3 linked regions of the Pyrococcus horikoshii OT3 genome follow. Each later gene encodes a partner of the first gene's protein in a complex. Links are inferred from orthologs where the notes say so. Each region holds a gene or a part of one and is shown in the gene's direction. Other genes may lie near its edges. The genes, in order: PH_RS07715, PH_RS09020 and PH_RS05270.

The links.
Region 2: PH_RS07715 (region 1) and PH_RS09020 share a complex: the UniProt entries of both Methanocaldococcus jannaschii proteins name them as parts of the RNA polymerase complex. The link is inferred for Pyrococcus horikoshii OT3 from one-to-one orthologs.
Region 3: PH_RS07715 (region 1) and PH_RS05270 share a complex: the UniProt entries of both Methanocaldococcus jannaschii proteins name them as parts of the RNA polymerase complex. The link is inferred for Pyrococcus horikoshii OT3 from one-to-one orthologs.

What each region holds. Positions count from the first base shown.
Region 1 is NC_000961.1:1,445,020-1,448,126, reverse strand. The notes cover bases 32-2,981. They hold PH_RS07715 (DNA-directed RNA polymerase subunit N), read left to right. Parts: upstream 32-1,382; coding sequence 1,383-1,580; downstream 1,581-2,981. Other genes in these bases: rpsB (30S ribosomal protein S2), read left to right, coding at 2,920-2,981; PH_RS07700 (hypothetical protein), read left to right, coding at 1,882-2,907; PH_RS07705 (DNA-directed RNA polymerase subunit K), read left to right, coding at 1,702-1,875; PH_RS07720 (30S ribosomal protein S9), read left to right, coding at 917-1,324; rplM (50S ribosomal protein L13), read left to right, coding at 478-906. In the rest of the region: more of rpsB, read left to right, coding at 2,982-3,107. UniProt on the Methanocaldococcus jannaschii protein: DNA-dependent RNA polymerase (RNAP) catalyzes the transcription of DNA into RNA using the four ribonucleoside triphosphates as substrates.
Region 2 is NC_000961.1:1,659,335-1,662,365, forward strand. What follows is about bases 106-2,979. They hold PH_RS09020 (DNA-directed RNA polymerase), read left to right. Parts: upstream 106-1,196; coding sequence 1,197-1,763; downstream 1,764-2,979. Other genes in these bases: PH_RS09010 (deoxyribonuclease IV), read left to right, coding at 106-554; PH_RS09015 (inorganic diphosphatase), read left to right, coding at 620-1,156; spt4 (transcription elongation factor subunit Spt4), read left to right, coding at 1,760-1,945; PH_RS09030 (GTP-dependent dephospho-CoA kinase), read left to right, coding at 1,945-2,484; PH_RS09035 (30S ribosomal protein S24e), read left to right, coding at 2,474-2,773. Outside these bases: more of PH_RS09010, read left to right, coding at 1-105; more of PH_RS09045, read left to right, coding at 2,980-3,031. UniProt on the Methanocaldococcus jannaschii protein: DNA-dependent RNA polymerase (RNAP) catalyzes the transcription of DNA into RNA using the four ribonucleoside triphosphates as substrates.
Region 3 is NC_000961.1:1,022,042-1,025,127, reverse strand. What follows is about bases 28-2,956. They hold PH_RS05270 (RNA polymerase Rpb4 family protein), read left to right. Parts: upstream 28-1,273; coding sequence 1,274-1,639; downstream 1,640-2,956. Other genes in these bases: PH_RS05255 (geranylgeranylglyceryl/heptaprenylglyceryl phosphate synthase), read left to right, coding at 2,602-2,956; PH_RS05260 (hypothetical protein), read right to left, coding at 1,924-2,538; PH_RS05265 (hypothetical protein), read left to right, coding at 1,738-1,935; PH_RS05275 (50S ribosomal protein L21e), read left to right, coding at 974-1,267; pyrE (orotate phosphoribosyltransferase), read right to left, coding at 270-824. Outside these bases: more of PH_RS05285, read right to left, coding at 1-27; more of PH_RS05255, read left to right, coding at 2,957-3,086. UniProt on the Methanocaldococcus jannaschii protein: DNA-dependent RNA polymerase (RNAP) catalyzes the transcription of DNA into RNA using the four ribonucleoside triphosphates as substrates. This subunit is less well bound than the others.

The sequences.
Region 1 (3,107 bases):
CCCGTCCCGTAGGGGTTCCGGGGTTCAAATCCCCGCCCCCGCACCAAAATTTACATTAATTATCTTGTCTCCAGCGAGAATTTAACTGCAAGAAGGGGGAATGCTTTCATGAAGAGGACTGGTCCAACTGATCCAAACCTTAGAAGGCTCATTCGTTTCCTTAAGAAAAAATCTAATGAAGAAGGCGTAAAGATCTGGAAAGACTTAGCTTGGAGGCTCGAAAGACCCAGAAGGCAGAGGGCAGAGGTGAACGTCAGTAAAATCAACAGATACGCTAAGGATGGAGATATGATAGTTGTCCCAGGAAGTGTTCTCGGAGCTGGCAAGTTAGAGAAGAAGGTCATCGTTGCAGCATGGAAATTCAGTGAAACTGCTAGGAAGAAGATAACCGAGGCTGGTGGAGAAGCAATAACGATTGAGGAACTCATTGAGAGGAATCCCAAAGGTAGTGGAGTGATTATAATGGAGTGATGAGTTATGAGGATTATTAATGCTGATGGACTCATACTTGGGAGGCTTGCTTCAAGAGTTGCAAAGATGCTTCTTGAAGGTGAGGAAGTCGTAATAGTAAATGCTGAAAAGGCAGTAATTACAGGGAATAGGGAGGTTATATTCAGCAAATATAAGCAAAGAACTGGACTTAGAACGCTAACTAATCCCAGGAGAGGTCCATTTTATCCCAAGAGAAGTGACGAAATAGTTAGAAGAACCATCAGAGGGATGCTTCCTTGGAAGACAGATCGCGGAAGGAAGGCCTTCAGGAGACTGAAGGTTTACGTTGGCATTCCTAAAGAGTTTCAAGATAAGCAACTTGAAACAATTGTAGAGGCTCACGTTTCAAGGTTATCGAGACCTAAGTATGTAACCGTTGGTGAGGTTGCTAAGTTCTTAGGAGGGAAGTTCTGAGGTGATATAGATGAGGATCATTCAAACTACTGGAAAGAGAAAAACTGCAATCGCTAGGGCCGTCATTAGGGAAGGAAGGGGAAGGGTTAGAATCAATGGAAAGCCGGTGGAGATAATAGAGCCAGAGATAGCAAGATTTACGATCCTCGAACCTCTCATCTTGGCCGGGGAGGAAATTTGGAATAGCGTTGACATTGATGTGAAGGTTCAAGGAGGAGGCTTCATGGGTCAAGCGGAGGCCGCAAGGATAGCGATAGCAAGAGCGTTAGTAGAATGGACTGGAGACATGAACCTTAAGGAAAAGTTCATCAAGTATGATAGAACAATGTTGGTCGGAGATCCAAGAAGAACAGAGCCCCACAAGCCAAATAGGTCAACTAAGGGTCCAAGGGCTAAGAGACAAAAGAGTTATCGTTGAATATATTCCGTTAATTTTAAAAACTTTTTTATTATCGAAGACAAGTGGGGTGGGTCCCTTGATAATTCCAGTCAGATGTTTCACATGTGGGAAAGTCATTGGGGATAAGTATTATGAGTTTAAGAGAAGGGTAGAGGCCGGGGAAGATCCAGAAAAGGTGTTGGATGATCTTGGTTTAGAGAGGTATTGCTGCAGAAGAATGTTACTTAGTCACGTTGAGCTTATTGATGACATAATGCATTATAAGGTCTATTAAAAACATCCTTTCTCTGTTTAAGTGGGGCCGTGGGGTAGCTTGGCTATCCTCCCGGCCTGGGGCGCCGGAGACCCGGGTTCAAATCCCGGCGGCCCCACCAAAATACTTGAGGTGGTGCTGAGTGTTTAAGTACACGAGGTTTGAGAAGGCTAGAATTATAGGTGCAAGGGCCCTTCAAATTGCCATGGGCGCTCCAGTGCTTATAGATGTTCCCGAAGGAATAACCCCTCTTGAAGCAGCTATAATGGAATTTGAAAAGGGAGTAATTCCAATAACAGTAATAAGGCCGAGCTGATGAATAATGAGTGTGATACAAAACATTATCGGCAGAATTGCCGTATTGAGAGGTGGAAAATATTCGGTTGAGGTAGATGTTGCAACAGACGAGGGTTTTGGTAGATTCACTTCCCCCATAGATGACAATCCAATGCTCCATATTGCCGAGGCTAGAAGGGCGGTAAGTGAAGTGGATGAAATAATAGGGCCAGAATTGATAGGATTTGATGCCTCGGAGCAGGAGTTAATAGATAGTTACCTTTGGGAGATAGATGGAACGGAAGATTTCAGCCACATAGGGGCTAATACAGCGTTGGCCGTTTCTACAGCGATAGCAAAGGCTGCTGCGAATTCAAGAGACATGCCCCTATATTCATACATTGGTGGGACATTTGCTACTGAATTGCCGGTTCCAGTTTTGAGCTTTGCCCAGGATGACATGTTTGATTATTATCTGGTAGTTAAAGACCTTCTAGAGGTTACCGATATAATAGATGCCACCAATAAGATCAGAGAGATTGTGAAGGAGATAAACCTTGAGAACTTATCGAAAGCTTCCGAAGATGTGGGGGTTGAACTTGGACTTGAGGTGGCCTTGGGAATTGGCATGAAAAAAGAAATGGATATTGAGAAGGTATTAAATTTGGTTGAAGATTATAATGTGGCATACATAAAACCGATAGGGCCACCTGAACTTTTTTTAGAGCTAATAGCTGGTACCCATGGAGTTTTCATTGATGGGGAATACCTCTTTAGAACTAACAGCGTACTTGATAGGAGGTACTATAATGCATTATCAATAAAGCCTATAAACCTTGGAACGCTCACCGATTTGTATAACTTCGTGAATGATGTAAAGGCCGAAAAAATAACACCAATTTTAGCCGAGGCGAAATACGAGCCCGCCGATGAAACATTTCCACACATTGCATTGGGTTTAAGGTGCCCTGCTATGTTAATAAGTTGGAGCTCAATTGAGAAGATAAACGAATTGAATAGAATTGCTGAGGAATTGGGGGAAAGGGGAAGAATAATAACGTTTGAAGAGTAGGAGGTGTGTGATATGGCTGATGAGTATTTGGTACCCCTTGATCAATACCTGGCGGCCGGAGTGCATATAGGGACTCAGCAGAAAACCAAGGATATGAAGAAGTTCATTTACAGGGTAAGGCAGGATGGCCTCTACGTCCTGGATGTTAGGAAGACTGATGAAAGGTTGAAAGTTGCAGGGAAATTCTTAGCCAGATTCGA
Region 2 (3,031 bases), 210 kb from region 1 along the record:
GACTTTACGAAGCTGGAGGATGGAGCGTCGTTTTTCACGCTGGCTATTACCTAAAGCAACCAAAGGAAAGTGTTTATCAGAAGATACTTTCGGCCCTTAAGGAGATACAGAAAGAGCTCATGGACAAGGGTATCAAAGTATGGCTAAGGCCTGAGCTCACAGGTAAGCCAACTCAATTCGGCGATCTTAAAGAGCTTGTAAAGCTTAGTCAAGAGCTTGAGTTAGTTTTACCGGCGATAGACTTTGCCCATGCCCACGCTAGGAATAAAGGGAAATGCAACACGGAAGAAGAGTGGAGAGAAATGCTAGCACTAATTGAGAACGAGTTAGGTAGAGAAGCCCTTGACAATATGCATATCCATATAAGCGGAATAGAGTATGGAGAAAAGGGAGAAAAGAGGCACTTAAACCTTGAAGAAAGTGACCTGAAATGGGAAGATCTACTTAAAGTCCTCAAGGAGTTCAGGGTGAAAGGTGTCATTATTAGTGAGAGCCCAAATATAGAGGGAGACGCTATTCTCATGAAGAAAAAGTGGGAAGAGCTAAAAATTTAAAAGTATTATAAAGCCATGTAGTCGAGGATGTTTCTTGAGATAGAATTCAAAAGGAGGGGGTATGAATGAACCCATTCCACGACCTTGAACCCGGACCAAACGTTCCAGAAGTTGTTTACGCCCTGATAGAGATACCGAAGGGAAGTAGAAACAAGTACGAGCTAGATAAGGAAACGGGATTGTTGAAATTAGATAGGGTTCTCTACACACCGTTTCACTACCCAGTAGACTACGGGATAATACCAAGGACATGGTATGAAGATGGAGATCCCTTTGACATCATGGTAATTATGAGGGAACCAACGTATCCACTAACGATAATAGAGGCCAGGCCGATCGGACTATTTAAAATGATAGACAGCGGAGATAAGGATTATAAGGTACTTGCAGTTCCAGTCGAAGATCCATACTTTAAAGACTGGAAGGATATAAGCGATGTTCCCAAGGCATTCTTAGACGAGATAGCCCACTTCTTCAAGAGGTATAAGGAACTCGAAGGTAAAGAGATAATCGTAGAAGGATGGGAAGGGGCAGAAGCTGCTAAGAGGGAAATTTTAAGGGCTATAGAGATGTATAAGGAGAAATTCGGCAAGAAGGAGTGATTTCGCTTTATTTCTTAAGTTTTTAGGAGGGATTCCAGGAATGTACAAAATAGTGACGGTGAAGGATGTCGTAAGGATACCGCCCAGGATGTTCACGATGGATCCAAAGGAAGCCGCAATGTTAGTCCTCAGAGATACCTATGAGGGGACATACGACAGGGATGAAGGTGTAATCCTTTCAATCGTTGAGGTAAAGGAGGTTGGAGATGGAATAATAGTTCCAGGGGATGGGGCAACTTACCATGAAGTAGTATTCGACGTCCTCGTTTGGGAACCGAAGAGAGATGAGGTTGTAGAGGGCACCGTAGTTGACGTCGTCCCCTTTGGAGCATTTATAAGGATTGGGCCTATGGATGGATTGGTCCACATCAGCCAACTCATGGATGACTACGTAGTCTACGACGAGAGAAACAAGCAGTTTGTAGGGAAAGAGAAGAAGTATCTTTTAAAGATCGGAGATGCTGTTAGGGCCAGGATAATCACCGTAAGTCCAAAGAGTAGGGTAATAAGAGAAAATAGAATTGGGTTAACGATGAGACAGCCAGGACTTGGAAAGTTTGAGTGGATCGAGAAGGAAAAGAGAAAGGAAAAGGAGGGTAAGAAGTGACGGAAAAAGCCTGTAGGAATTGCCATTATATTACAACAGAGGATCAGTGCCCTGTATGTGGAAGTAGGGATCTCAGCGAAGAGTGGTTTGACTTAGTAATAATAATTGACGTTGAAAATAGCGAGATAGCAAAGAGGATAGGAGCTAAGGTTCCAGGAAAATACGCCATAAGGGTGCGTTGATGAGAGTCGTATTTAAATTACCAGATGAACTGAGGCAAGAGCTCAAGAACCCTCTAGGAGAGCTCATTGAAGGGAATATTCCAGAGCCCTATGTTAAGGCTAAGAACATTATTGAGGGAGATGATGGGGTTTTAATAACAGTAGGGGATGTTGTAACCGAGAATATAATGAGAGTTGGTTTAAATCCAAATCTAGCAATTTATGATCATAAAACAGAGAGGAGAGAATATAAGCCAAGAATTATTATAAATGGAGTTCTCCTCACTGTAAAAAATCCCCCCGGAACTATAACACTACCCCTACTCAAATCTATAAAGAAAGCTTATTCCTTGATCTTGAATGGAAAATCCGTCCATATCGTTGTGAATGGTGAAGAGGACCTCGCAACAATCCCAGCGGTGTTGTATGCCCCTTTGGGAGCAACAGTTATTTATGGCCAACCTAAAAGGGGCATAGTGCTTATAAAGGTAACAAATGAATGCAAACGCAGGTGCGCGAAGATAATGAGACGGATGGAGGTGGTTAGAGATGGAGATTAAAATTACAGAAGTCAAAGAAAACAAGCTAATTGGAAGGAAAGAGATATATTTTGAGATATACCACCCAGGAGAACCAACACCTAGTAGAAAAGATGTGAAAGGTAAGCTAGTGGCAATGCTAGACCTAAACCCAGAAACTACGGTTATTCAGTACATTAGAAGCTACTTTGGAAGCTATAAATCCAAGGGTTACGCAAAGTATTATTACGATAAGGAAAGGATGCTCTACATAGAGCCTGAGTATATACTCATTAGAGATGGTATAATTGAAAAGAAGGAGGGTGAGTGATATGGGCCAAAAATGGAAACTCTACATAGTTAAAGATGGAAAAGTTATAAGGAAGAATAAGTTCTGTCCACGTTGCGGCCCAGGAGTTTTTATGGCAGATCATGGGGACAGGTGGGCATGCGGAAAGTGTGGATACACGGAATGGAAGAGGAAGTGAGGGTGAGACCGTGGGGCTTTTCTCTAACATTATTTTAAGAAGGTTTAGGGATATTGCCCCAATATATGAAGAGATTCTTAAGGCATACAAGGAGTTTTTAC
Region 3 (3,086 bases), 420 kb from region 1 along the record:
AAGGGTCTTTCTCGCTTCCCTATTAGAATGTCAAAATTTAATCCCCCACAAATTGAGGTTTCTATAAAACTTATCTTTTCTCCAGTTTTCGTCCTCCTCGAGAAAACCGTGGGAAACTTACTTTTCAATTTCTCAATGACAGTTATAACTTTAGTATATTGCTCCTCATCTAATTCTTCCCTTATTCTCAACCTTTCAATCATACCCCCCTCACGCTGAAGTCTTCAAAAAAGGAAGTTTAAAAGAATTTCGAGGGCTTTTTGAACTTCTTAGCTTTGATCCTTAGAAATCCCAGCAGCCTTGAAGAGTTCGCTGACTAAGACAAGGGGGTAGAACTTGAAGCCTTCCTTTTCGATATTTTCCTTTGCACCCTCCTCTCTATCGACCACGACAAAAATCCCGACGACATCTGCTCCATGCTCTCTTAGGATTTTGGCAGCTCTTATCACGCTTCCCCCAGTAGTCGTAACATCCTCAACTAATAGCACTTTATCTCCTTTTTGAACATTTCCCTCTATTACTTTCCCGGTTCCATGTTCCTTTTTCTTTTTTCTAACTATTAAGAGAGGCTTGTTAGTTTCAAGCGAAAGGGCCGTTGCTATTGGAACTGCTCCCAACTCGGGGCCAGCGATTTTATCATAGTTTAGGTTAAGTTCCTCAGCTTTTTCTTTGATTAGTTTTGCTATTATTCTTAGGGCTTTAGGGTTTGTTATCAGACTTTTTATATCGATATAGTAGTTACTCTCTTTTCCAGATGTCAAAACAAAATGGCCAAATTTTATGCATCCCTCATTTATTATTAGATTGATCAGCTCATCTTTCATTTTCATTTCACCCTGAGAATTAGAGTTTCAAAAAGTTTTATAAGCTTCTCTTTAAACCAAGGCTTGAGAGTTCGGGGGTAAAGACCCCCAGGGTAAGTAAGTTATGTAAAGGATATTTGGGGAGGATAATAATTAGGGGGGAGTTGGGAATGGTTCAGAAGCCTCACAGTTTTAGAAGAAAAACAAGGAAAAAGCTCCGTAAGCATCCAAGAAGAAGGGGACTACCCCCACTAACGAGATTCCTTCAAGAATTTGAGGTGGGACAGAAAGTTCACATAGTCATAGAGCCAAGCTACCATAAAGGGATGCCAGATCCAAGATTTCATGGTAGAACAGGAACGGTAGTTGGCAAAAGGGGTGATGCCTATATAGTTGAGGTACCTGACGGAAACAAAGTAAAGACGCTTTTCATTCACCCAGTACACCTTAGGCCCCAGAAGTGAAGGGCCATGATAGGGAGGAAAAAGCTTGGCGAGAGGTACATAACGATATCCGAAGCAAAAGAGATATTACTTAAGAAATATGAAGAAGGAATAAAAGCTGGGATAGAAGAGCCATTGTTCTATGAAGCAAGGCTAGCTCTAGAGCATGCTGAAAAGTTCGCTAAGTTGCCAGCTGAAAAAGCTAGAAAAGCTATTGAAGAGCTAATGTCAGAATTTGAATGGATGAACGAGAGGATAGCCGCAAAATTAGTTGATATAATGCCAGAGGATAACCTCGATTTAAGGGTTATATTTGCAAAGGAGGAGCATCAGCCAACACCAGAGGAAATGAAGAAGATACTTGAAATCCTTGATAAGTATAGAGAAGAGTGATATATTACCTCCAGTTCTTTTTTCGGGCTTTTCTTATTCTTTCCGTTAATGAAAACGGTTTTATAGAACCTCTTCTAAAATTTTATCGGTGGTAATAGATGGAAGTTTTCGAAATAAAAATTGAAGTTCCTTATGACAAAAAAGGTGTTATTATAAAGAAGTTGGCGAGACTCATAAAGGGAAACGTTAAGAAGGCGAGGCTTCTTCCTCCTGATCAGTTTGGCCTTAATAAGATAATACTAAGGGTTGAAGGGGATGAGGAGGAGATAAAGAAAATTATGGCATTAAGCCATTAGAATATTTTCAAGAACCTTTACTGCTTCAATTATCCGTTTCTCAGGTTTCTCATCTGTTTTTGGTAACTCAAGGTTTATAACAACTCTCTCCTCTCTTCCATCTTCGTCAACATCATATATCTCAAGCTCCTCTATGTCTACGCTTTCAAAGAAAGCCTCAAGCTCGGGGGCTAGAAGCTTCTTATTACCTCCATAAACCTCAACCCTCACGATATCATCTCTAGAAGATACGACTATTGCTACTTCATACTCCCCTATCCTTTTCGTAAATCTAATGGCATCTCCATATCCGATGGATTCCTCGCTAAATCCCATCTCGGTTAGAGTTTTCCTTATCCTCTCAACCTTATTCCTCATCTTTCTCAAAAGTCTCTCTCTAAGCTTCATACTCTCATCAAGGGCCCTCTTAATGGCCTCTCCAACTTCGCTTATATCTCCCTCCCACACGCCAATAAGCTTTATCCCAGAGCTAGTTGCCCTAATTTCAAGCTTAATATCCTTAGTGTTGAATTCAGAAATATCATCTATTTTAAGCTCGCCAAGACGTAGTATCTCAAATTCAAGTTTTACTAATCTACCAAAAGTAGCCCCCTTAAATTTCACTGGTATCACCTAATAAAGGGTATGCTGATGATTTAAAAACGTTGCTAGTTATAATAAGTAAAGGTGGGAGAATTGAGGATTGGAAAGGTTGAGAAGTACATTCATGAAAAATTAGAGAAGAAAAAACTTCATTTTGTGCTGATAGATCCTGATGATACATCTCCCGAGGTAGCAGGTAAACTGGCCAGAGTATGTGAAGAACTTGGAGTAGACGCCATAATGGTTGGGGGTTCAACTGGAGCTGAAGGTGAAGTTTTAGACAACGTTGTTAGATCGATAAAAGATAATTCTTCACTTCCAGTAATACTCTTTCCTGGCTCTCACGGGGGAATAAGCAGATATGCTGATGCCATTTTCTTTATGAGCTTACTTAACTCCAGAAATCCCTTCTTCATTACTGGGGCCCAAGCATTAGGCGCATTTACTGTTAAAAAATTTGGAATAGAACCGATTCCAATGGCTTATATAGTAGTTGAACCAGGAGAAACCGTTGGATGGGTTGGGGATGCTAGGCCAATCCCGAGGCATAAACCTAAGCTTGCAGCTGC